3 regions of the Klebsiella sp. F11 genome follow, and region 3 is predicted to be linked to each of the others. Evidence: predicted binding sites of a transcription regulator. Region 3 holds the regulator's gene; each other region holds the start of a gene.

Region 1 (7,147 bases), 2.8 Mb from region 3:
CCGTGGCTGAGAATAAACAGCACCCGCTTGTTAAGCGGCCGGGTGGGGATCTGCGCGATCTGCTGGTGCAGCGTCTGCAGCAGCGCATCGCCCTGTGCCTGTTTGCCTAAGGCCCCGGCAATCGTAGCGACCTTGTTGTCGATCGCCGCCAGATCGTAGCCGCCCGGTACGTCGATGACCTTCACGCTGCTTTCCTGCACCTTTTTTAGCACCAGCGAAGGCTGGGCCTGGGCGCTGGCCAGCACGAGGGTCGGACGCAGCGAGAGGATCCCTTCGGCGTTGAGCTGGCGCAGATAGCCAACGTCCGGCAGCGACTGGGCCTCGGCGGGCCAGGTGCTGGTGCTGTCTTTGGCGACCAGCTGCTGCTGGGCATCGAGGGCGTAAACCACTTCGGTGACGTCGCCACCGAGGGTGATGATGCGCTCGGCGGCGGCGCTGGCAAACAGCGGCAAGGCCGTCAGCAGTACGAGCCAGCGCTTCATGCGGTCTGTCCTTCCGTCGTCAGACGGTCAACCTGGCTGCGCCACTGCTCCTGCTCCGGGTGGCCTTCGCTGCGCTGGCCGAAGAGCTGGGCGATCTGCGTGCCATCTTTGGCGAACAGCTCGACGCTGGTGACGTGACCGTCAGCGGTCGGCTTGCGGGTCACCCAAACCTCATCAACGCTGTCTTCGCGCAGGTGCAGCGTAAAGGTGCTATTGAAAATATTGAGCCAGCCGCGCATCGGCAGCAGCTTTTCGAGCGCGCCGGTGAAAATTTGCACGCAGCCGCGGTTGCCGACGAAAATCATAATTTCGTTGCCCTCTTCGCGGACGGTGCCCAGCAGGCGCGGCAGGGCATCGTTTTCAATGCGGCAGGCGAGGTCGTCGCTCACCGCCCGGAAAGCCTGCTGGCGCGACAGATTGTGCTTTCTCAGCAGGACGAAGAACTGGTGCACGTCGGTCATCGCGCGCCATTCGCTCTCCAGCGCGGCTGCGTCGACGGTATCGGCATATTTTGCGATCTCCGCCGGACGAATTTTCAGCGGCGTTGGTTCGTTTTGGGTATGCTCAGCGATCAGCGCGTCCCAGGCGACCATATCGGTTTGCTCGATGGCGTAGACCTTCAGCAGCGCGTCGCCGTGATGATCGAAGAACTGAATGCTCTGACGATCGTTATCGGTCAGGTGGAACGCGCTAGCCCACTGGCTGAGAAACAGGCGCAGGTCGAGGGCCCGCGGGTTGAGCACCAGCCCGGCGTGGCCGGTGAGGTGCTGGTGGGTAAATTCGCCGACCTGCTCGTGTACCGCGTATTCGTTGCGGCAAATGCACTTCGTTTCGCCGACCGCTTCCAGCGCGGCCAGAATCGCGCGCGCGTCGTCCTGCAGACGCACGGCATCGTAGCCGAGGCGAGCTTCGGTCAGTTCGGCTTCGCTAATCCCCATTTCGGCGGCGATATCGCGGGCGTATTTGGCGGAAGATTGCGCTTTAGTGGTCAGATAGCGCTGCCACAGCGGGGCATGTTGATGTTGAGCGTCTCGCATAATTCACATCCTTCTCTACGATGAGTATCCCCGGCACGATGGCCGGGGGCAGGTTTCTTATTATCTGGCCGATCAAAAATCGACGTTCACGCCCAGCTGCCAGGTACGGCCAGGCATCGTCGCCAGCGCTTTGTCGTTGGCATCCTGGTTGGTCGATGTCTCAATATTACGGCTGCTCAGGTAATCCCAGTATTTACGATCGGTAATGTTGTAAATCCCGCCGTTCAGGCGCACGTTCTTCGCCACCTGCCAGTAAGCGGTCCAGTCGAGCATGCCGTAGCCGGGCACGCGCATATATTCGCTGGTGGAATCTGTGATCGCCGAGCCGGTGTTGGTATAGCTTTCGCGGTTGGTGGTGCTGGCACGTTTGCCCTTAACAAAGGTCGCGGTCAGCGCGGTACCGTACACTTTTGCCGGGTCGTCCCACGCCACGCCGACGATAGCCTTCATTGGCGCGACGCTATCGAGGTCAACGTACTTGTCGCCGTTATAGCTGGACTTCGATTTCCCTTCGCTATAGCCGTAGGCGAGGGTGGCGCTCAGGCCGTTAACCTCTTCAAACCAGGTGCCAAAGTTAAATTTGGCGCTGATTTCGCCGCCGTAGATATAGGCCTTATCGCGGTTTTCCGCCTGGTAAATGGTGTAGATATTTGACGGCACGTTGGTGAAGTGATCCGGGTTGCCGGAGCGGGTATAGCGGCTATAAGCGATAAAGTTTTTATAGCTGTTGTAGAACAGCGCGGTGCGCATGGTGATGCCTTCCGTCACCTCGCCCTTCATCCCCCACTCGAAGTTATCGCTGGTTTCGGTTTTCAGATCGGTGTTGCCGATCAGCGCGTACTGCGCCCGTCCGGCATAGCTGGAACCGAGGTTCCATGAGCCGTACAGCTGGCTGGCGTTCGGGAACTGCGCGCCGCGCTGGTACTGCAGGTAGGTCATCAGGCGCGGAGTCATCTCGTACTGCAGGGTCAGCGACGGCAGCGCCTGGGTATCGGAGTTCTTACCGTACAGCGTCGAGACGGCGGAGCCGGTCAGCACGCTGCTGTTGGTGGTCAGATCCGAGAGGTTCTCAGGCTTGGTAGATTGGTGCACTACGCGAATGCCCGGGATCACGGCGAAGTTATGGCTGTCTAGATCGAAGTTAATCTTATCCTGCACGAAGCCGGCGATGACGTAGCCGCGGCTATCCGCTTCCGGCTGCATGATCGCGCTGTAGACGCTCGGCACCGGGGACTGGCTGAACGGACGCTGGGTTTTGCTGGTGCTGGCGTTGAGGCCGCCGCTCAGGTCATGACGGCCCACGGATTTGGCCAGCGCGGTCTGGAACCCCCAGGTGTCGGTGTCAAAGTTCGAGTTCACGGTCTCCATTGCCAGGGTGGTGCTATCCGGCATATAGGTCCAGTCATGGGCCTCGGTATGCTGGTAGTAGACCTTAGTCGACATGCTATCGATATAGTCGTTCATCGGCGTCCAGTCGTCTTTCAGGCTCAGGCCCCAGCGACGCGTCTGGCTGGTCTGGTTGGCGGTGCCGATAACGCTGCTGCCGCTGGAGTCCCAGGTGTCGTAATGCGTATGGTTGGTTTTATGGTAGTAATCGAAGGTGCCGGTCAGCTTGTGCTCTTCATTTGGCTGCCAGATCCCGGAAGTCATAAAGGCGTCGGAGTGCCAGTTGGCCGGGTATGAATCGATCGTTCCGCTGTTATTTTCCGTTTCCTGACCGTCGCGACGGCTGTAGACGAAGATCCCGCGCAGGGTCTCATCGCCGCCGGCGATGGTGACGCCGTTGTGCCAGCTGCGGTCGGCGGAGTCGTAGCCGCTCTGGTAGCCGAAGGCGCTGGTTTTGCCCGGACGCAGGTAGTCATCGGCAGATTTCGGACGGAAAGAGACGTTACCGCCGATGGAGCTGTTGGCCGTTTCGGTGGAGGTGGCGCCGGACTGAATATCAATGCTGCCGTACATGTACGGGTCAATGTAGTCGCGGCCGATGCCGAAGGTGTTGAGGCCCGCGCGGCTGACGTAGCTGCGTCCGGTGGCGTTCGGCTGGGCGATACCGTCGACGTCGATACCGACGCGGTTGCTCTCCATGCCGCGAATGTTGTAGCCGGTGTAGCCGCCGCGGTCGAAGCCGCTTTTGCCGTTGCCCGATCCGCCGCTGGCGCCGGTGGCGCCAATCAGCGGCTCATAGCGCATGATGGAGCCGAAATCTTTGGCGCCTTTGTCCTGCAGATCCTGAGCGCTAATGGAGTGTTCGCTGCCTGCTTTCAGCACGGGAGCCGGTGCGGTCACGGTCATCACCTCCGAGCTATCATCGGATGATGCATCGCTGGTAAGGTTTTTATTGGTGCTGTCAGCCGCCCCGGCGGTGGTCTGATAAATTGCTGCGAGCAAAGAAGTCACCAGCAGGCTTTTTTTAAACCATGCCGTTGACTGAGTGGATTTGTACATAGTAGCCACGCCTTGATAATTATTAGTATTGGCCCACGCGTTACTTCCAGATTGGTCGATTCACCCCGTGATTTCCCTTTGCTGGCGAATTCCTTCCCTGTGATCCTGCTAATACTAATGATAAGTATTTCCATTTGCAACCAATTCATTATATCTCCACATTTTATCCATAAAGTTGATTACAATTCGGCTTAACGATTAACGTACCTGATCATTTGGGTAAGGATTATTGAGGACAACAATGACTAAACGCGCCATTACCATCACCTACTGCTCCCAGTGTAACTGGATGCTGCGCGCCAGCTGGATGGCGCAGGAGCTGCTGCACACCTTCAGCACCGATATCGCCTCGGTCACGCTGGTGCCGGGAACCGGGGGAATATTCACCATCAGCGTGGACGATGTGCAAATCTGGGATCGCAAGCAGGATGAGGGCTTCCCCGATGCGGCGGAGCTTAAGCGGCGGGTGCGCGACGTCTGCTTCCCGGAAAAATCGCTGGGACACGTGGATAAACCGGCCTAATCCTCAGGGAGTAAGCGGCTGCGCCGCGCCGTCTGAAGGTGTATTATAGGTGCATCTTTGTTGCCGAGGGCAGGCTATGGCGGGTAAACGTATCGATCGCGAAAAAGAGACCATCAGCAGGATGATTTCGCTCTATCAGCGCCGCTGTCCGGATGCCCTCGCCGACGCGGAGCACTATCAGGCGCTCAATGCCTATGCCGATAAGCGGCTGGATAAATGCGTGTTTGGTGAAGAAAAGCCGGCCTGCAAGCAGTGCCCGGTGCACTGCTATCAGCCGGCAAGACGCGAAGAGATGAAGCAGATCATGCGCTGGGCGGGGCCGCGAATGCTCTGGCGCCACCCGATATTAACCATCCGTCATCTGATTGACGATAAGCGGCCGGTCCCCGAGCTGCCGGAAAAGTACCGGCCTAAAAAATAGCCGGCGCTAGCTCTCGGCCTCCGCGGATTCGGCCTGCGTCCGGCTATCGCGCATCGTCGTATAAACGAACGTCATGACGAACAGCGCGGTGAACAGCACCACGATGGTGGGCGCCGGGGCGCTATCGAGATAGAACGACAGCCAGACGCCGCCCAACGAACAGCCCACGGCGAGCGCCACAGCCAGCAGCAGGGCGCTGATAAAACGCCGGGTCAGCAGCAGGGCGATAGCGCCCGGGGCGATCAGCAGCGAAATCGACAGAATAATCCCCACCGCTTTCAGCGTCGCGACGATCGTCAGCGCAATCATGCACAGCAGCCCATAGTGCAGCAGCCCGCAGCGGAGGCCGCTGGCCTTAGCCTGATGTGGGTCGAAGGCGTGCAGCAGAAAATCGCGCCACTTCAGCCCAATAATCAGCGCAATAGCCAGCGCGATTAGCGAGGTTTGCGCGATATCGCTGGCGGAGATGCCCAGCATATCGCCGAACAGAATATGGTCGAGATGGACCTCGGACTGAATGGCGACGTACAGCACCAGGCCGGCGCCAAACATGCCGGAAAAGACGATCCCCATAATCGTATCGCGCTTGATGCGGCTGTTGTCATCAAGATAGCCGGTGGCAATGGCGCAGAACAGCCCGGCAATAAAGGCGCCGATGGCGAACGGAATGCCGACGATGTACGCCACCACCACGCCGGGAAACACCGCGTGGCTCATGGCGTCGCCCATCAGCGCCCAGCCTTTAAGCACCAAAAACACCGACAGCAGCGCGCAGGGAACGGCAACGATAGCCGCCACCAGCATGGCGTTGATCATAAAAGGGAACTGGAACGGGTCGAGCAGAGCGGTCAGCATGAGGCCTCCCTGGTGCGATGGCGGCTGGCAAGCAGGCCGTGCTTTGGCGCGAAAATAAATGCCGCCAGAAACAGCAGCGTTTGGGCCACCACGATAATGCCGCCGGTGGCGCCGTCCAGATAGTAGCTCAGCCAGGCGCCGAAAAAGCTGGTCAGGCTGCCGATGGCGACGGCAATCGCCAGCAGGCGCGGAAAGCGGTCGGTGAGCAGCCAGGCGGTGGCGCCGGGGGTGACCACCAGGCAAATCACCAGAAACGCGCCCACGGTCTGCAGCGCCGCCACGGTACAGGCCGCCAGCAGGGTGAAGAACAGCAGCTTGAGCCCGGTGGTGTTGAGGCCGATGGAGCGGGCGTGGCTTTCATCGAAAAAGGTCACCATCAGATCTTTCCACTTCAGCAGCAGGATGATTATCGAAATAAAACCGATCGCCGCCAGCTGGATAATATCCTCCGGAGCAATCGCCAGAATATTGCCGAGGATAATGGTCTGAATATTGACCGAGGTGGGGTTGAGCGACACCATAAACAGCCCGATGCCGAAGAAGGAGGAGAAAATCAGCCCGATAATGGCGTCTTCCTTGAGCTTAGAGCGCTGGTTGAGAAACAGCATGCTGCCCGCCGCCAGCCCGCCGGAGAGAAAGGCGCCCAGCGCAAAGGGCAGGCCGAGCATATAGGCCCCCGCCACGCCGGGAACGATCGAGTGGGAAAGGGCGTCGCCAATCAGCGACCAGCCTTTCAGCATCAGGTAGCACGAGAGAAACGCGCACACGCCGCCCACCAGCGCCGAGACCCACATCGCGTTCAGCATATATTGATAGCCAAACGGCTCCAGCAGCCAGCTCATCCTTCTCCTCCCGTCGCCCGGCGGCTGATAAACGGCCGCTCATCGTCGGTAATAATCCGTTCCTCGCCGCCCTTGAGCACCACGTGGCGCAGCACGCCGCTAAAGGCAAGCTCGAGATTCTCGGCGGTAAAGGTGGTCTCGGTTGGGCCGCTCGCGAGGACGGTGCCTTTGACCATCACGGTGTAGTCGCAAAATTCGCTGACCGAGCCGAGATTGTGGGTTGAGACCAGCATGGTGCAGCCTTCGTCGCGCAGCTCCCGCAGCAGGGAGATGATCCGCGCTTCGGTCTGCACGTCGACGCCGGTAAAGGGTTCATCCAGCAGGATCACCTTGCCCTGCTGGGCGATGGCCCTGGCAAGGAACACGCGCTTCTTCTGGCCGCCGGAGAGTTCGCCGATCTGCCGCTGGCGGTATTCGCTCATCCCCACGCGCGCCAGCGCCGCGTCAACGATCTGGTGGTCGCGAGCTTTTGCCCGCCGCAGCCAGCCCATATGGCCGTAGCGGCCCATCATCACCACGTCCTCCACCAGCACCGGGAACGA
Region 2 (7,147 bases), 1.4 Mb from region 3:
TTATTCCCTCACCGAGGAAAATTATCAGGAGTAAAAGATGAAAATCGGAATAATAGGCGCTGGATTTGTGGGACGTTCCATCGCTAAGCTTGCGCTACAGGCCGGCCACGATGTGATGCTCAGCAACTCGCGGGGGCCGCAAACGCTGTTCAGCCTGGGGCCGATGATCGGCTGTCAGGTTGGCAGCGCAGGCGAGGCCGCCGAATTTGGCGAGCTGGTGGTCATTGCGGTCCCCCTCAGCGCCATCAACGCGCTGCCGGTAGCCGGTATTAGCAATAAGCACGTTATTGATGCCGTGAATTACTACCCCGAACGGGACGGTGAAATTGCCGAGCTCGATAGCGGGCAAACGACGACCAGCGAGCTGCTGGCGCGGATCCTGCCCGCCGCCAGAATCACCAAAGCCTTCAACGCCATCCCGATGACGCAGCTGGAAAGCGATGGTCTACCCGCCGGGGCGGAAAATCGCCGGGCGCTGCCGCTGGCGGGCGATGACGCAGAGGGGAAAGCCATTGTCGCCGCGCTGTACGACGCTTTTGGTTTTGATGCCCTTGACGCCGGTCCGCTCAGCGAAGGATGGCGCTTTGAACGCGGCACGCCCGCCTACTGCGTCCCGATGACCCGACGGCAGCTCGTCGCAACGCTTGCTCAAACGCCGCGCGGCTAACGCGGCCCCACTCCGCTAACGCTTTCTCGTTAGCGGAATCCCTCTTACGTCCTCCCGCGACCTGCGCCGTACATTCGGTTACCAGCCGATACCAAACACTCACTGAACTGCCGCAATGCCCGGCATATAGTTGTTTCAACAGCCCCGCAGTGGGGTTAACTGAAGAAACATTTTCGAGGATATCAGAATGAAAAAAGTATTAGCTCTGGTCGTTGCCGCTGCTATGGGCCTGTCTTCTGCTGCTTTCGCCGCTGACGCGGTAAGCACCACTCAGGCTCCGGCTGCTGCAACTCACAGCACCGTTGCCAAAACCACTCATCACAAGAAACATCACAAAGCCGCCGCTAAACCAGCCGCAGAGCAGAAAGCTCAGGCTGTGAAAAAACACAAAAAAGCAGAAGCTAAACCAGCCGCCGCCCAGAAAGCCCAGGCTGTGAAAAAACACCACAAAGCAGCAGCTAAACCAGCCGCCGCCCAGAAAGCCTAGGCAGCTAAAAAACACCACAAAGCTAAACACCACGCTGCGGCTAAACCTGCTGCACAGCCGGCTGCATAATTAATCCGGTGAGTCTGGTTTCGTAATAAATCGGCGCTGCTTCAGCGCCGATTTTTTTAGGAGAGCATTATGCTGCAACGCTATCGTTTTGAGCTCATTCTGATCCTGCTGATAATCTGCGCCCTCTTCGCCCTTCGCCTGATATTTAAATAACGGCCAACGCCTGCCACAATGATAAAAAGGCCGCAGCGGCGACCTTGTGCATATCAAAAATATAAAAACGTTACGCCGATAGTTATTATTCAATCCGGCGCGTCGCTTCAACCCCTGGCGCAACGGCGATAACCGCGAACTGGCTGTATGACCCGGCGCTCGAACTATACGGCTTCGCCTGAACGTCGCGGTATTCAATGGACTCCCCTCCGGGCAAGGTAAAGCCTCCCGACGACCTGTCGATAAGGCCTGCCGGGGCAAACTGGACAAGAAATATCCTTTATCATCAGTAAAATATAGATAATATGCGTAAAACTTCCGCAATCGCGTGCGATCTGCAAGAAAAGTGACGTTTGCCTCTTGCCACAACCTCTCCCGCTCGCTAATATGCGTCCCCGTTGTCACCACAACATTGCGTTCATAGCTCAGTTGGTTAGAGCACCACCTTGACATGGTGGGGGTCGTTGGTTCGAGTCCAATTGAACGCACCATCACGCGTTTATAGCTCAGTTGGTTAGAGCACCACCTTGACATGGTGGGGGTCGTTGGTTCGAGTCCAATTAAACGCACCAAATGCGTCCGTAGCTCAGTTGGTTAGAGCACCACCTTGACATGGTGGGGGTCGGTGGTTCGAGTCCACTCGGACGCACCAGATTTTCTCGATCTGGTGCATTTCCTCGAAAGAAGCGCTTCCTGTAGCCGTTCACCCTACGCAACATTCCCTTATTCCACGGCATTTAAATCCATTTAATCCCCTACGCCTATTATCAACCAGATATCCCAACGTCCCAGTTTTCTGTCCAGACCAGACCCGTCGGCAGCACGGACCGCTAGCGCTTTCAGAGCCAGCAATCCGCCCGGCAAACGCTACGGACGAGTCGTGAAGCTTCCCTATGCCGTTTTACCTGACGGCAAAAAAAAGCCGGAATAGCAAAGTATTCCGGCCCGCGATGGATGACGCCTTAGAAATGCGTATTCACGCTCACATAGAACGTCCGACCCGACTCGTTGTAGGTTTCCGCGCCGGCGCCATACAGATAAGCCCCGGTAGTCGAGTTCCCCGTCGTCTGCGCATTACCGGCGCGATAGTGGCGAATATCAAACAGGTTATCCACGCCGCTGGTCAGACTCAGGTTTTTATTGACGTCCCAGGTCGCGCTCAGCCCAACAATGCTGTATGGACTGACTTCATTTAGCTCGCTTGCGGACACCGCCTCCCCCTTGTAGTTAAAGCGCTTCGGTTTCTGGCGGCCATACCAGGTGAAGGTGCTCTGTAAAGAGAGATCGTCACGCACCTGCCAGCTAACGGTCGAGTTCAGCGTGAACTGCGGGATCACCGACAGGCGATCGCCGGTGGTTTTGTTCTTGCTTTGCAGCATCCACGTCAGGTTGTTGCTCCAGCTGACCGTGTCGCTCACCGGCAGGTTTAGCGAGCCTTCCAGCCCTTCTACCAGCGCCTTCGGCACGTTTTCCCATTGATAAATATTGGTCGTGCCGTTGCTGGCCGTGCCTACCGCCGAGTAACCGGATTCAATCTTATTGCGGTAGTCGTTGCGGAACCAGGTCAGCCCCGCCTGATAACCCTCATGCTTATACTCAAGGCCGATCTCTTTGTTGACGCTGGTTTCTGCCTTCAGATCGCTATTACCCATCAGATAACAGGCGGAACTGCTGGCGTAGCAGCCCTGGCCGTTACTGTACAGAATATAGTTCGGGTTGAGCTGGTAGAGATTCGGCGCTTTATAGGCGCGGGCAATCCCCAGCTTCAGCGTCCAGTCATCGGAGAGCCCCTGGGAGAGGTTCAGCGATGGGCTCCAGTTATTACCGACAATACTGTGGTGGTCAAAGCGCAGGGCTGGCGTCAGCGTGGTGCTATCCGCCAGAGTGATATTGTCTTCGGTAAACAGCGAGAAAATTTCGGCGCTGGAGTACGGACTGCGCCCGGTTGCCGAGATGCCGTCGATGGAGCCATAGGAGAGAGACTGGGTGGTCGACACGCCATCCTTCATCCGCTGTTGGTTCCACTCGGTGCCCAGCGTCAGATTCTGCTCAACCCCGAGGGTAAACGGAATATTCACTTCACTGTGCAACAGCACGTCCGACAGGTCGATATCCGAGAATTCGCTGCTGGAGAAGATACCCTCCGTTCCGCCCGCCAGCCCTTCGCTCATCCGGGAGTTGCGAGTATGTTCATACTGGGCGTAGCTGTTGCTGGTCACCCCGTTATCCCAGCCGCCGGTCCAGGTCACACCATAGGTCTGGCGATAGAGGCGGTTGGTCTCCTTGCCGTACATACTCTTTACCAGCGTGCTGGTGTTGGTGTTCTGCGTGTCGCCGGCGTAGAGGTTGCCCTGACGGCTGTAGCCGGTTTCAAACTCCAGAGCCTGCATCGGCGCAAACTCCCAGCGCAGCTTGCCGTGGATATCTTTATTCACAACGCCTTCGCGCCCTGCGGGATAGGATCCCGCATAGGTACCGGTTCGTGCCGCTTCATGGCCGGAGTTAATATCCTGGGCATCGGCCTGCGTCTTGCTCAGATTGCCCCATAGATTAAAGCTGACCTCATCCGACAGCGGACCGTTTAGGCTGAAGTTCGTGCGCTTCGTCGCCCCCTCTTTACGATGCTGAGGCGCGTTCATATAGGTATTCCAGGAACCATGCCACTCGCTGCTGGTCGGTTTAGTGACGATATTGACCACGCCCCCCATTGCGCCATTGCCGTAGCGGGCCGCCGCCGGGCCGCGAATAACGTCAATATGATCGATCATTTCCGCCGGTACCCAGCTGGTATCGCCGCGCGTGTCGCGGTCACCGCGCCAGCCATAGCGCACCGAGTTACGGCTGGTCACCGGTTTACCGTCAACGAGAATCAGCGTGTTCTCAGGCCCCATCCCGCGAATATCGACCTGGCGGTTATTGCCGCGCTGACCGCTGGTGGAGTTGCCCGTCAGGTTGACGCCGGGCTGGGTGCGAATCAGTTCGGAGACGTCGCGGGCGGGTGGATGTTTGCGGATTTCATCGGCAGTGATGGTGGAGACGCCGGGGGCCTGGAGGGTCTGCGCGGCCGCGGTAACGACCATCGTTTCGTCTTGATTCTCCGCTGCGGTTGCCGCAGCGGATTTCTTCGTTTCGTCTGGAGTGCTGTCGTCAGCGGCCTGCGCCGGCAACCCCACTCCCCAGATAGCCATATGAATCAGCACGGCCAGCGAGTAGTGTGAATAATGTTTCATGGAATATGCCCTGTTTTCTTTTATTGCCTTCGGGGCACGCCTTCTTCATTCGTCAGATAAACACCGGCAGCGACCTCCAGACACAGAACATCTTCTCTGGTTTTGGCGTAAGCAAAGCCCCCCGATGTCATATCGGGATATTAATTAGCCATTTGCACCGAAAAAAAAATCCGCTCTGGAAAAATGAAGAAATAAACGCGCCACGCTATTCTTTGATAGCGTATTCCTATCGGCAGCCAATTGGATTATTGTGCCGCTCTACGTTATTAAAAATGAGATTCATTATCAAGCTGATAATTAATCAACGGATTTTTATGTTTAAATAATTCAATAAAATCAACCATATATAAAATAAATATTTACATTTTAAACTCATTAAAATAAATGAATCACATCTACATTAAATAAGCACAATTTAATCATAATATCCCCACAATTGTTAAAGTCGACACGCCTTTATTATTGCAAGAAAACTTTGCAATAAAAATGCCGTGCCGGTTATTATTCACGCCCGTACTCTCGATAATATGCGGTACCTGGTACCGGCTTATCGGGCAGCATCAACAAAAAATGACTTTAATCCCCTTGAATGAAATGGCGCTCCCAGCAGCTTCAGCCAACCATGCGCTATCAGAAACAGGCACTTTACCACTGCCCAGCCATCCCTCGTTTATACTTCGGGTAGCGCCCTTAGGGACACCTTCAGCGGCAGCCCGCTAACGGATGGCTGCGCCTAAAATAACGAGCCCATATCAATGAAGAAAATTGCGATTATCGGCGCGGGGCCGACGGGGATCTATACGTTTCACGCGCTGTTACAGAGCGCGGCACCGCTGGCCATCTCTATCTATGAACAGGCCGATCGGGCCGGCGTCGGGATGCCCTACAGCCAGCACGACACCGCGCGGATGATGCTGGCGAACATTGCCAGCATTGAAATCCCGCCTATTTTCTCGACCTATATCGACTGGCTGCAGGGGCTAAGCGCCGGGCATCTGGCGCGCTACGGAGTACGCAAAACGTCTCTTCACGTTCGCCAGTTCCTGCCGCGCCTGCTGCTGGGTGAATATTTCCGCGACCAGTTTCTGCAGCTGGTTGCAACTGCCCGCAAGCGCGGGTTTGAGGTCACGGTCCGCGAATCCTGCAAGGTAGAAGATCTGCACGTCACCCCCTCCGGGGTGATGCTCTACGCCCAGCACGCCGTAGAACCGGCGCATTTTGACCTTGCGGTTATTGCCACCGGCCACGTCTGGCCTGGTGACGATACCACGCCGCGCGCCCACTACCCGAGCCCGTGGTCGGGGCTAATGAGCGCGCGTATCGCGCCCTGTCGGGTCGGCATAATGGGAACGTCGCTCAGCGGTATAGATGCCGCCATGGCGGTAGCCGCGCAGCACGGAGAGTTCGTGGAAGCGGCGGACCAGTCGCTCAGCTTCAGGCTGGATCGCGGCAGCGAGGGGCTGGAGATAGTGATGATGTCCCGCTCGGGGATCCTACCCGAAGCCGACTTCTACTGCCCGATCCCCTATGAGCCTTTAACTATCGCCAGCGACGAGGCTATTAGCCGGCAGATCGCCGCCGGATCCGCGGGGCTGCTCGATCGGGTTTTCGCGCTGATGGTGCAGGAAATTGACGCCGCCGACCCGCGCTGGAGTCGGGAGATGGCGCTTAACACGCTAAACGCCGACAGCTTCCACGATGCCTGGTTCGCCGCGCGCCGGAAGTATGACCCTTTTCAGTGGGCTGAGGAGAATCTCATTGAGGTCGAGCGCAACAAGCGCGACAGACGTACCGTGGCCTGGCGCTACGCGATCCTCAGACTGCATGAAGCGGTCCAGGCCATCGTTCCTCACCTCGACTCGCGCGACAGCGAACGGTTTAGCGCCGGCCTGGCCCGGGTGTTTATTGATAACTACGCGGCGATCCCGTCGCAATCCATCCGCCGGCTGCTGGCGCTGCGCGAGGCGGGCGTTATCAGCATTCTCCCCCTGGGACCCGATTACGTCATCGCCAGTGAGGATAACCTGACGGAAATTAGCGCCAGGCAGTCCCGATATACCTTTGACGTCTTTATCGACGCCCGAGGACAGAAGCCGCTTAAGACCAAAGACCTGCCATTCCCGACGTTGCGCAGGCAGATCCTTGCCGGCGGAGACGCTATACCCGAGGTCGGTGAAGACTACACGCTGCTTGAACCGCAGATCGTACGCGGACGCATTGCATTCGGAGCGCTGCCCTATCTCATGCACGATCGTCCGTTCGTTCAGGGCCTCACGGTATGCGCGGAGATCGGTGCGGCAATGGCCAAAGCCGCCTCGCAGCCGGCAGCGCGTCCGCGGCGGAGGCTGCCGTTTATCGAGAGCTAGCCGCTATTGACGCTTTCGGGCGAGCATCGGCGGCCTGCCCCCACCCTTAGCGGCGATCGGGCGCAGGCTGCCAGGGGTCCTTTTCCCGATCCTCGCCATCATCAACACCTCCTCGGTGCAGGCCTTTAAGCCCAGCCCGATACTCTTTGACTACGCCCAGACCAAAGCCAGCCTC
Region 3 (7,147 bases):
GCGCCGGCGGTTTTGCGGAAGGTAAAGCCTGCCTGCGTGCGAAAATCGATATGGCTTCGCCGTTTATCGTTATGCGCGACCCGGTGCTGTACCGCATTAAATTCGCCGATCACCATCAGACCGGCAGCAAGTGGTGCATCTACCCGATGTACGACTTTACCCACTGCATCAGCGATGCGCTGGAAGGTATCACGCACTCTCTGTGCACACTGGAGTTCCAGGACAACCGTCGCCTGTACGATTGGGTGCTGGATAACATCAGCATCCCGACTCATCCGCGTCAGTACGAATTCTCGCGTCTGAATCTCGAATACACCGTGATGTCCAAGCGCAAGCTGAACCAGCTGGTGACCGAGAAGCACGTGGAAGGCTGGGACGATCCGCGTATGCCGACCATTTCCGGCCTGCGTCGCCGCGGCTATACCGCCGAATCGATTCGCGAGTTCTGTAAGCGCATCGGCGTAACCAAACAGGACAACACTATTGAAATGGCGTCGCTGGAGTCCTGCATTCGCGAAGACCTGAACGAAAATGCCCCGCGTGCGATGGCCGTTATCGATCCGGTAAAACTGGTTATCGAAAACTATCCGCAGGGCGGCAGTGAAAATGTGACCATGCCGAATCATCCGAGCAAGCCGGAGATGGGCAGCCGTGACGTGCCGTTCAGCGGTGAAATCTGGATCGATCGCGCGGACTTCCGTGAAGAAGCCAACAAGCAGTACAAGCGTCTGGTGCTGGGCAAAGAGGTTCGCCTGCGTAATGCTTACGTGATCAAAGCCGAGCGCGTAGAGAAGGACGCAGAGGGCAATTTCACCACGATCTTCTGTACCTATGATGCCGATACGCTGAGCAAAGATCCGGCGGACGGCCGCAAGGTGAAGGGCGTTATCCACTGGGTGAGCGCGGCGCACGCGCTGCCGGTAGAAATTCGCCTGTATGACCGCCTGTTCAGCGTGCCGAATCCGGGCGCCGAAGAGGATTTCCTTGCCGTCATGAACCCTGAATCGCTGGTTATCAAGCACGGCTTTGCCGAGCCGAGCCTGGCGCAGGCGCAGGCCGGTAAGGCCCTGCAGTTTGAGCGTGAGGGCTACTTCTGCCTCGACAGCCGCTATGCAAGCGCTGACCATCTGGTGTTCAACCGCACCGTTGGTCTGCGCGATACCTGGGCGAAGGTCGGCGCATAAACCCGCGTCGCCGCATTGCCATCAAAAACGCCGCATCCGCGGCGTTTTTTTATGCCCGCAGCTATTGGCTGGCGTAGTTATTTTCGCGATGCGAATTAATCTTGTTTACAGCCGGTAATATATCCCGTCGGGTCCGTTCGTTATTATTGTGTAAAAATCCTTTGTAAGCGCTTTCATCTCAACTTTTATCCTGATTTTGCAAATACTTCCGCGCTAAATGTACGAAATATAAGGCTGTAACAAACAGACATAGATTATGTGCGCTTTGTCATAATCTTAAGCTTTGGTCGGCGAAAGAGATTGATAATTCGCGTCACGAAAAATAGTCTATCCATAGCGGATATGCGAACTTTTACCGCCCCGCTTTTTAGCAGTCTTATTTATTTTTCGCGGCTTGCCTTTGGCTCCGCGTTTTAAAACGTCAAAGAGGATATGCACATGCGTACGTTTAGTGGCAAACGTAGTACGCTGGCGCTGGCTATTGCCGCCGTCACCGCGATGTCGAGCTGGATCGTTGTTCCGCAGGCCAGCGCAGCAGGTTTTATTGATGATTCCACATTAACCGGCGGTATCTATTACTGGCAGCGCGAGCGCGACCGTAAAGACGTCACCGACGGCGATAAGTACAAAACCAACCTTTCGCATTCAACCTGGAACTCCAACCTGGATTTCCAGTCCGGCTACGCTGCCGATATGTTTGGTATTGACGTGGCGGCCTTTACCGCCATTGAAATGGCGGAAAGCAGCGAAAGCGGCCACCCCAACGAAATTGCCTTCTCCTCAAGAAATAAAGCCTACGACGAAGATTACTCCGGCGATAAGAGCGGAATTAGCCTCTACAAAGCGGCGGCGAAATTTAAGTTTGGCCCGGCGTGGGCGCGCGCTGGCTATATTCAGCCAACCGGGCAAACGCTGCTGGCCCCGCACTGGAGCTTTATGCCGGGCACTTATCAAGGTGCCGAAGCCGGAGCCAACTTTGATTACGGCGACGCCGGCGCGCTGAGTTTCTCCTACATGTGGACCAACGAATATAAAGCGCCGTGGCATATCGAGATGGATGATTTCTACCAGAACGATAAGAAGACCAAAGTCGATTATCTGCACTCTCTGGGCGCCAAATATGATTTTAAAAATGACCTCGTGCTGGAGGCCGCGTTTGGCCAGGCTCAGGGCTATATCGACCAATATTTTGCCAAGGCCAGCTATAAATTTGACGTTGCCGGCACCCCGTTAAACACCAGCTATCAGTTCTACGGCACCCGCGATAAGGTCAGCAACGGCGGCGTGAACGATATTTATGACGGCACCGCCTGGCTGCAGGCGCTGACCTTCGGCTACAAGGTTGCCGACGTGCTGGACCTGCGTCTGGAAGGCACCTGGGTTAAGGCCGAGGGCCAGCAGGGCTACTTCCTGCAGCGTATGACTCCAACCTACGCATCCTCTAACGGCCGCCTGGACGTGTGGTGGGATAACCGCTCCGACTTCAACGCCAACGGCGAAAAAGCGGTGTTCTTCGGCGCCATGTATGACATGAAAAACTGGAATATGCCGGGCTGGGCGTTTGGCGCGTCTTACGTTTACGCATGGGATGCGAAGCCGGGCAAAATGGCGACGCCAGATGCCTACTACAACGCGGATAAGCGTCTGGAAGAGTCGGCCTACAGCCTCGATGCCATGTATACCGTACAGGACGGCCGGGCGAAGGGCACGCTGTTCAAGCTCCACTTCACCCAATACGACAACCACTCCGATATTCCAAGCTGGAGCGGCGGCTACGGCAACATCTTCCAGGATGAGCGCGACGTGAAGTTTATGGTTATTGCCCCGTTCACTATTTTCTGATGCCGCAGCGGCGGGCGTAAGCCTGCCGCCAGTCCGTGAGGTTGATTATGAAAAAGCTATTGCTCATCGCCATGCTGGCATCGGGCCTGGTGGCCTGTACGCAGTCACCGGCGCCAAAAGAAGACAGTAAACTGAAGGATGCCTATAGCGCCTGTATCAATACGGCGGAAGGGAATCCGGATAAAGTTCAGGCCTGCCAGAGCGTGCTGAACGTTCTTAAAGAGGATAAGCAGCATCAGCAGTTCGCCACGCAGGAAAGCGTGCGCGTGCTGGATTATCAGCAGTGTATCCAGGCGACCCGCACCGGCAACGATCAGGCGGTGAAGGCCCGCTGCGACCAGATCTGGAAAGAGATCCGCCGCAACAATACCCGGCCCTGATTTCCCCCGTACTTCCTATTTGTGGGCATAAAAAAAGCCAACCTTCGGGTTGGCTTTTTGCTGCTTACGCTGCGGGAAATTATTTTTCCAGCGGATCATGCGCGTGTTCATCTTCGCGGCAATCGCCTTCCGCACAGTGGCCGTACAGGTACAGGCTGTGGTTGGTCAGGCGGATGCCGTGACGGTGGGCAATTTCACGCTGACGCGCTTCGATGGAGTCATCGCTGAACTCAATCACTTTGCCGCAATCGAGGCAAATCAGATGATCGTGATGATGCTGCTGCGTCAGCTCGAAAACGGATTTACCGCCTTCAAAGTTATGGCGGGTAACAATGCCGGCATCATCAAACTGGTTCAGTACGCGATAAACGGTAGCCAGACCGATCTCTTCACCCATGTCGATCAGGCGTTTGTATAAATCTTCCGCGCTGACGTGATGGTTATCCGGCCCCTGCAGCACTTCCAGAATTTTTAATCGTGGAAGTGTGACTTTCAGGCCAGCCTTCTTCAATGCGGTATTGTTGTCAGTCATGCGGAATCTGTCCTGTTGCTAAACGATCTACTTCCATTAGCGGAAGTAATACAGAGAATCACCCGATGTAACGCGTCTCATTATAGAACTGCCATGATGAAATGAAAACCGCAAGCATCGAGCCTTGTATGCTGTCAAAAACGAGGCACAGGCTACAAACTGCGTCACGTCTCCTCGTTAAATCAGAGGACATTGTACAGATATGTGATTAAAAGTTAAAAACTTGTAGCTATTAGTTTTATTGCTTTTACCTATTAATACGGCGATATCCCAAGATAGCGCCGTTAACGATCAGGCGTTTTTGATTTCTTCGAGGTGCAGTTCTTCAGAAACCTGCTTAACCCATTTCTCTACGCGCTCGTTGGTCAGCTCAGGCTGACGGTCTTCATCGATAGCCAGACCGACGAAATGGTCGTCATCGGCGAGACCTTTAGAGGCTTCGAAATGGTAGCCCGCGGTTGGCCAGTGGCCGACGATGGTTGCGCCGCGCGGTTCGATGATATCGCGAATGGTACCCAGCGCGTCACAGAAGTATTCAGCGTAGTCTTCCTGGTCACCGCAGCCAAACAGGGCGACCAGCTTACCGTTGAAATCGACCTCTTCCAGCGTCGGGAAGAAATCGTCCCAGTCACACTGCGCTTCACCGTAGTACCAGGTCGGGATGCCCAGCAGCAGAATGTCATGAGCCTGCAGATCTTCTTTGCTGCTTTTGGCAATGTCGTGAACATCAGCAACGTCTTTACCAAGCTGCTTTTGGATCATTTTTGCAATATTTTCGGTGTTGCCGGTGTCGCTGCCAAAAAAGATGCCGATGATTGCCATGAGTAAAATAACCTCTTGATACTTAATGATGTGGTAGTGGCGTAATGCCCGCAGATAACGGCAATCATAGCAGAACAGGGGAGGGGGCGGAAACAGCAATCACGCCCGACTGCACACTCTGCTACATGAAAGTGCTGTTTTTGCGGTTTCTCAGACTTTACCCTGGCTATGCAGGGCTGCCAGCTGGTTCATCAACATCTCTTCAATCAGATCGCTGCGGTTCATATTGCGGGCATCGGCCAGCTCATTGAGCGCATCGACCGCTTCAGCGTTGAGCTTAAGCTCCACGCGCTTTAAGCCGCGAACTTTGTCGCGTTTAAGCTGATTGCGTTTATTGATGCGCAGCTGTTCGTCGCGCGAAAGCGGATTGGTCTTTGGTCTACCCGGGCGACGCTCGGTTGCGAACAAATCTAATGTCGTACGGTCCGTTTGTTCTTTTGCCATGATTCAGAGTGACTTCGGGGAAACGAGTTGTCGGGCCATTGCCGACACAGATAGCGCGCCATAATACATCAGGCGAACCGCTGCGCCAACGACCGCGGGCATTCTGCGGCGCGGTCGGGCAGTTTTTAGCCAGTTATGCCGCTAAAGAGGAGAGATATCGGCGAATGGCGCGCAATACCGCTTCCGGTTTCTCCGCATGGACCCAATGGCCCGCGCCGGCAATCACGTGCGCGCGGGCCTGGGGGAACTGCGCCAGCAGCGCGTCGCGATACTCGTCGGTCACGTAGGGAGAGTTGCCGCCCGGGATAAACAGGGCCGGATGCGGCCAGGCGGGAACCGGCTGCCAGCCAACGATATGGCTATATTGATCCCACAGGACCGGCACGTTAAACCGCCACTGGCCGTCAACGAAGGACTTCAGCAGAAACTGAATCACCCCCTCTTCCTGCAGATGCTGGCGCATGATTGCCGCCGCCTGCTGACGGGTCGCGGCGCCGGTGGCGGTCACGGCGTTGATGGCGGCAAAGATTTCGTCATGGCGGCGGACGTGATAATCCACCGGCGCGATATCGATAGCCACCAGGCCGTCGATGCGCTCCGGGGCCAGGGCGCTTAGCGCCATCACCGCTTTACCGCCCATTGAGTGGCCAATAAAGGTCGCTTTTTCCAACTGCAGATCGTCAAGGGTGTCGAGCAGATCCTGCGCCATAGCGGCGTAGGTCATCTGCGGATCGCGCGGGGAAAGACCGTGATTGCGCATATCGACCTGCAGGATATCGTAGTCGGCAACCAGGTCGCGCGCGAGGATCCCCAGGTTATCAAGGCTGCCAAACAGACCGTGAACGAGGACCACCGGGGAATTATTGTGCGGATTTTGCGCAGATTGCGCGCGGCTATTTAATTTCATGGCAAAGTTCTTTTTTTCGCTCCGTCGGGTTAGGGTATTATGTTGGACATTCTGCCATCCGGCTGCAAGACCCAGAGCTATCTGAGTTTTACCGCCATCCTGGTTTGACGCTATCCGCGGTTAGGATTTGTCCTTATAATCCTGACAACTTGTATTCAGAAAAAGATATCGCACTGGATTAAGATGAAAACAATTGAAGTTGATGATGATCTCTATCGCTATATTGCCAGCCACACCCAGCATATTGGTGAGAGTGCATCCGACATTTTACGGCGCATGCTGAAATTTTCCGCCGCTTCCCAGACCGCCACCGCCGTCGCGAAAGCCGCGCCGGCGCAGGCTCCGACCGCTGCCGTTGAGGTCAAGCCTGCCAACCCGGTGAAAGATAAGGTTCGCGCGATGCGCGAGCTGCTGTTATCTGATGAATACGCCGATCAAAAGCGCGCGGTAAACCGTTTTATGCTGGTGCTAACGACGCTCTACTCGCTGGACGGCAAAGCGTTTGCTGCGGCCACCGAATCACTGCACGGACGTACGCGTACCTATTTCGCTGAAGACGCCCGCGTTCTGCTGAAAAGCGGCAATCAGACCAAACCTAAGCAGGTACCCGGCACGCCGTGGTGGGTGATTACCAATACCAATACTGGCCGTAAATGCAGTATGATTGAACATATCATGCAGTCAATGCAATTCCCCACGGAGTTGATTGAGAAGGTTTGCGGCACGATCTAGCTTTATTCACCCTTGCATCAGAAGGATCAGGCAATGGCAATCGATAAGCGTGCGGGGCAGCCTGCACAACAGAGTGATTTGATTAACGTCGCCCAGCTGACTGCCCAGTACTATGTACTGCAGCCGGAAGCAGGCAACGCGGAGCATGCGGTGAAGTTCGGGACCTCTGGCCATCGCGGCAGCGCGGGTCGCCATAACTTCAACGAGCAGCATATCCTGGCGATTGCTCAGGCGATTGCGGAAGATCGCGCGAAGAACGGTATTACCGGTCCTTGCTACGTCGGTAAGGATACCCATGCGCTCT

What was found. Region 3 encodes Fur, which represses iron uptake genes when iron is present. Its sites were predicted from a motif close to ATAATAATGAGAACNACTATCAA; they were not measured.
Region 1: the regulator Fur is predicted to act here: its motif matches at 4,076-4,098, upstream of AC1M2H_RS06020 (TonB-dependent receptor domain-containing protein).
Region 2: the regulator Fur is predicted to act here: its motif matches at 4,873-4,895, upstream of AC1M2H_RS12790 (TonB-dependent siderophore receptor).

The regions. Positions count from the first base shown of each region.
Region 1 covers NZ_CM160060.1:1,201,505-1,208,651, forward strand. Annotated here, with positions in the region: gene AC1M2H_RS06010 (heme/hemin ABC transporter substrate-binding protein) at 1-482, opposite strand, end outside; gene AC1M2H_RS06015 (hemin-degrading factor) at 479-1,519, opposite strand; gene AC1M2H_RS06020 (TonB-dependent receptor domain-containing protein) at 1,592-3,964, opposite strand; gene AC1M2H_RS06025 (Rdx family protein) at 4,206-4,487, shown strand; gene AC1M2H_RS06030 (nitrous oxide-stimulated promoter family protein) at 4,564-4,908, shown strand; gene sitD (iron/manganese ABC transporter permease subunit SitD) at 4,915-5,763, opposite strand; gene sitC (iron/manganese ABC transporter permease subunit SitC) at 5,757-6,605, opposite strand; gene AC1M2H_RS06045 (manganese/iron ABC transporter ATP-binding protein) at 6,602-7,147, opposite strand, start outside.
Region 2 covers NZ_CM160060.1:2,570,477-2,577,623, reverse strand. Annotated here, with positions in the region: gene AC1M2H_RS12820 (NADPH-dependent F420 reductase) at 38-667, shown strand; partial or broken gene asr (acid resistance repetitive basic protein Asr) at 855-1,223, shown strand; gene ydgU (small membrane protein YdgU) at 1,293-1,376, shown strand; tRNA gene AC1M2H_RS12805 (tRNA-Val) at 1,791-1,867, shown strand; tRNA gene AC1M2H_RS12800 (tRNA-Val) at 1,872-1,948, shown strand; tRNA gene AC1M2H_RS12795 (tRNA-Val) at 1,952-2,028, shown strand; gene AC1M2H_RS12790 (TonB-dependent siderophore receptor) at 2,339-4,606, opposite strand; gene AC1M2H_RS12785 (FAD-NAD(P)-binding protein) at 5,362-6,972, shown strand; partial or broken gene AC1M2H_RS12780 (SDR family oxidoreductase) at 7,067-7,147, shown strand, end outside.
Region 3 covers NZ_CM160060.1:3,983,187-3,990,333, reverse strand. Annotated here, with positions in the region: gene glnS (glutamine--tRNA ligase) at 1-1,184, shown strand, start outside; gene chiP (chitoporin ChiP) at 1,623-3,026, shown strand; gene AC1M2H_RS19730 (ChiQ/YbfN family lipoprotein) at 3,074-3,406, shown strand; gene fur (ferric iron uptake transcriptional regulator) at 3,486-3,938, opposite strand; gene fldA (flavodoxin FldA) at 4,230-4,760, opposite strand; gene ybfE (LexA regulated protein) at 4,911-5,204, opposite strand; gene ybfF (esterase) at 5,338-6,111, opposite strand; gene seqA (replication initiation negative regulator SeqA) at 6,295-6,843, shown strand; gene pgm (phosphoglucomutase (alpha-D-glucose-1,6-bisphosphate-dependent)) at 6,877-7,147, shown strand, end outside.